One region of the Brevibacillus sp. MER 51 genome, then DNA from elsewhere that is predicted to be linked to it. Evidence: riboswitches for the same ligand, from Rfam matches in the RefSeq annotation. Region 1 holds a riboswitch; the other holds the start of a gene.
The links. A riboswitch is a leader RNA that binds a small molecule or an ion and turns the genes downstream of it on or off. The one in region 1 is predicted to bind S-adenosylmethionine.

Region 1 (2,204 bases):
CCTTTTCCTTCAGCTGATCTTGCAGTTTGGCCATGTTGAACGTAGTCGCCGGACAAATATCCGGGCACTTGGTAAACATAAACTCTACCAATCGTACCTTGCCAGCACTTGAATTAAATGTATAGGTTGTTCCGTCACTGTTGTCCAAGGTGAAATCCGCGATCGGCTTCAACACTTCGATCTTCTCTTCTGTCATGTAATTATAACCAAATACTCCGATGATAGCCAAAAGGATAATACCAGCTAACACAGGAAACCAATGTTTTTTCATTGCAGATTCCTGCTGCAATTGTGCTCCTTCACTCACGGGTTGCTACCTCCCTGCTTGTCCCATGCGTGATGCCTCCTGATTACACACGGGAGGCATTCACACTGTTTCTATCACGTCTTACTGTTCCACTTCACCTGGCCATGCGAGCATGCCGCCAACCATATTTGCCACGTCGTATCCTTGTGCACTCAAATACTCTGTAGCTGTATTGCTTCTGGCACCACTGCGGCAAACCATCACAATCGGAATGTTCTTATCCAATTCATCAATGCGATGTGGCAAAAAGCCGAGCGGGATTAGCTTTGCCTCTTTAATGTGACCTGCATTCCACTCTTCCACTTCACGTACATCAATGACTTGCAGTTCCTCTTTGGCTTCCAGCTTTTCCAACAGCTCTTGTGGTGTAATTTCCTTTACTCCATGGCTCATCGCTATTTATCCTCCTATATGTACAATCAGATCAGTTGTAACCACCTCCATGATATCACACGCTTTTTTACTTTTCTAACGCGAAGAGCACTTGGCTTCACCATGCATCCATACTCCCCATTTTCTACCATTATCTCCTATTTCGCTGCGGCAATAGCCACACGGGATGTGAACAGCTTGAGACAAAACCGTTACAAATTAATGGCATGAGTGAACCACCTTCATTCATATATACATAAAAACCTCCCCGATAACTGTATATTTATCGTTGACAGCAAGGCTTTATTTTCATACAATTACGACAACAATTGTTTTCATCAAGAGCGGTGGAGGGACAGGCCCTACGAAGCCCGGCAACCAGCAGACTAGCTGCATGGTGCCAATTCCTGCAGAATCCAGTGATTCTGAGAGATGAACAAAAGCCCGTGCATGATGGAGCTTCTTCTTCTCAGGAGAATGCTCCGTTTTTTTATTTGCCGATTCCCCATAGTAAAAGGAGAGATGGACATGTCCGATCAACAACAATGGAAGCCAGAAACACTTGCGGTACACGGTGGACAGGAGGTTGACCCTGTAACAGGCTCGCGTGCTGTTCCGATCTATCAGACGACCTCCTATGTTTTCCGCGATACGGAGCATGCAGCCAACCTGTTTGGCTTAAAAGAGTTTGGGAACATCTATACACGTATCATGAATCCCACGCAGGATGTGTTTGAGAAGCGCGTTGCCTTACTTGAAGGTGGTGTTGGCGCACTCGCAACCGCATCCGGGCAAGCTGCCATTACATTCGCGATCTTAAATATTGCGCATGCAGGAGACGAAATCGTTGCTTCCAGCAGCCTCTACGGCGGTACCTACAACCTGTTCGCCCACACGCTTCCACGCCTTGGAATCAAGGTTCATTTTGCAGATCAATCCAATCCGGAAAATTTCCGGTCCTATATCAATGAAAAGACAAAAGCCGTGTTTTGCGAGACAATCGGAAACCCGCGCATTGATGTCGCTGATATCGGGGCGATCGCCCATATTGCTCACGAAAATGGCGTGCCTTTGATCGTGGACAACACCTTTGCAACTCCGATTTTGTGCCGTCCTTTTGAGCACGGGGCCGATATCGTCGTGCACTCCACCACCAAATTCATCGGCGGCCACGGAACGGCAATTGGCGGTATCATTGTAGACTCTGGAAAATTCGACTGGAACAACGGAAAATTCCCAGGTCTGACTACACCAGACCCCAGCTATCATGGCGTCGTCTATACAGAAGCAGTCGGTCCGCTTGCCTATATTATCAAGGCCCGTGTTCAGCTCCAGCGCGATATCGGAGCAGCAGTCGCCCCGATCAACTCCTTCTTGTTCCTGCAAGGATTAGAAACTCTGCATCTGCGCATCGAGCGGCATAGCCAAAACGCCTTGGCAGTAGCCCAATTCCTTGCCAATCACTCTGCCGTAGAGTGGGTGAGTTATCCGGGATTGGAGTCAGACTCCCAGCGTGAATTGGCCC
Region 2 (2,204 bases), on a different contig from region 1:
AAGATAGATCAAAAGAGAAAATCCGAACGATTGCGTCAGGTATTCAGTTCTGATTCAGCTAAAATAACATTCGTGATCGCCCACTGCGTAGGCGCATCATAGTCCCTCAGCACAGCTTCCAACGGCAACCCCATCTCTTCTTCCAGTCGTTCTCTCAGTTTCTTCTTATAAAGAAGGGACATGCGAAAATCGACTTCGAGCTTGAGGGCCGGCGCTTCTCCTTCCAACGCTTGTGAGCGCGGAGAGCGACGATGCTTGGCTTGGAACGTAATCATCTGGTTTTCAATCGTGACTCGGAGCAAAGTCGTTCCAAATCCGAACAACTCTTTTGCTATCTCATTATAGATGGCAGACAGCTTTTTTCTGGTTTCATTGGAGTCCACGAGAGTCATGTCATCACCTGCGATAGCTGGTATCGGGTTCATTCGCTCTCATTATACAAATGATTTTTCGATTCTTCAATAGAATATTCGTATTTAGATCAATTTCACATTTTTCCACCAAGTCATTCGTTTGCAAAAACAGTTGACACTAAAAAAATCAGTCGTTATAATCCAACTATCCAAATAAGAATTAACAACAATGTTTGGAATGATAATTTCATAGCACATTCTCTTATGAAGAGAGGTTGAGGGACTGGCCCTATGACACCTCGGCAACCTATCGCAAACGATATGGTGCCAAATCCAGCGGAATTTATTCCGACAGATAAGAGAGGTATTGTTGCAGTGTGTTTACATACTCGCAGTTTTCGCCTCTTCTGTCGGAAGAGGCTTTTTTCGTTTCCATCTTACATCCAGAGAAAAGGGGTATTTTCATGAAAAAGACTGGTCTACTGCTCACTACACTGCTGCTCGCTGCATCGCTCGTAACGGCTTGCGGTGTTAAACAAGAAGCTGCGCCTGCTAACGGTGGCACTGCTGCTGAACAAACCTCACTCAAGGTCGGCGTCACTGGCGGCCCGCACGAAGAGATTCTCAACAAAGTAAAAGAAGTCGCCAAAGGCAAAGGACTCGACGTCGAAGTCGTCGTTTTCAACGATTACGTACAGCCGAACCAAGCTCTCGATAAAGGAAATCTCGATGTAAACAGCTTCCAAACCATTCCGTTCTTGGCGAAGTTCAATCAGGATCACAAAACCAAAATCGTCGAAGTCGGAAAAACCGTGACGTATCCAATGGGTCTTTACTCCACCAAGCATAAAAAAGTCGAGGATATCCCGGCAGGCGGTGTTGTCGGCATTCAAAACGACCCGACCAACCGAGCACGCGCCTTGCTGCTGTATCAGGCAGCTGGCTTGATTAAGCTCAAGGATGGCGTGGGCGACAACGCAACACCATTGGACATCGTGGAAAATCCAAAAAATTTGCAATTCAAAGAGCTGGAGGCTGCTTTCCTGGCACGCTCGCTGAGCAACGTAGAGGTTGCTTCGATTAATACGAATTTCGCAATGGAAGCTGGCTACTCTCCGAAAAAAGACGCGATCTTCGCTGAGACGGCTGACTCTCCGTACGTGAACATCTTGGCAGTCAACGAAACCAACAAAGACAACCCTGCCGTCAAAAAGCTGGTGGACATCTACCGCTCGGAAGAAGTGAAAAAATTCATCGACGAACGTTTTGAAGGAGCTGTACTGCCGTCCTGGTAAGATCGACGCCAGGAACATCAAGAACCCACAAGGAGAACTCGTTATGATACAGCTGACCGATATTCATAAGTCGTATCAAGTAGGAAACAAGCAGGTAAAAGCATTGAAGGGCGTATCCCTGCAGGTGGAAAAAGGGCAAATCTACGGGGTGATCGGCTTTAGCGGAGCAGGGAAAAGTACCCTGCTCCGTACCATCAACCTGTTGGAGAAGCCAACTAGCGGTTCTGTGATCGTCAATGGCCAGAACATGCTGACCCTCAAGGAAAAAGAGCTACGGCAAGCTCGCAAAAAGATCGGGATTATTTTTCAACACTTCAACCTGCTCTCTTCCTATAATGTCTTTGACAATGTGGCGGAAATCTTGCGGATGAATCGCGTCCCCAAAGATGTCATTAAGCGCAAGGTAGAAGACCTTCTCGGCTTGGTTGGCTTGTCTGATAAAGCAAACGCTTATCCTTCTCAGCTATCCGGTGGGCAAAAGCAACGGGTGGGCATCGCTCGTGCGCTTGCGACCGATCCGGAAATCCTGCTCTGCGACGAAGCGACTTCCGCTCTC

Region 2: linked by a shared signal. The riboswitch ahead of M3630_RS17490 (MetQ/NlpA family ABC transporter substrate-binding protein) and the one ahead of M3630_RS24790 (homocysteine synthase) in region 1 are both predicted to bind S-adenosylmethionine.

The regions. Positions count from the first base shown of each region.
Region 1 covers NZ_JAMAUS010000014.1:106,423-108,626, reverse strand. Annotated here, with positions in the region: gene M3630_RS24800 (SCO family protein) at 1-307, opposite strand, end outside; gene M3630_RS24795 (rhodanese-like domain-containing protein) at 389-700, opposite strand; SAM riboswitch class I at 1,012-1,118, shown strand; gene M3630_RS24790 (homocysteine synthase) at 1,208-2,204, shown strand, end outside.
Region 2 covers NZ_JAMAUS010000007.1:325,965-328,168, reverse strand. Annotated here, with positions in the region: gene M3630_RS17495 (Na-translocating system protein MpsC family protein) at 36-392, opposite strand; SAM riboswitch class I at 613-715, shown strand; gene M3630_RS17490 (MetQ/NlpA family ABC transporter substrate-binding protein) at 818-1,648, shown strand; gene M3630_RS17485 (methionine ABC transporter ATP-binding protein) at 1,692-2,204, shown strand, end outside.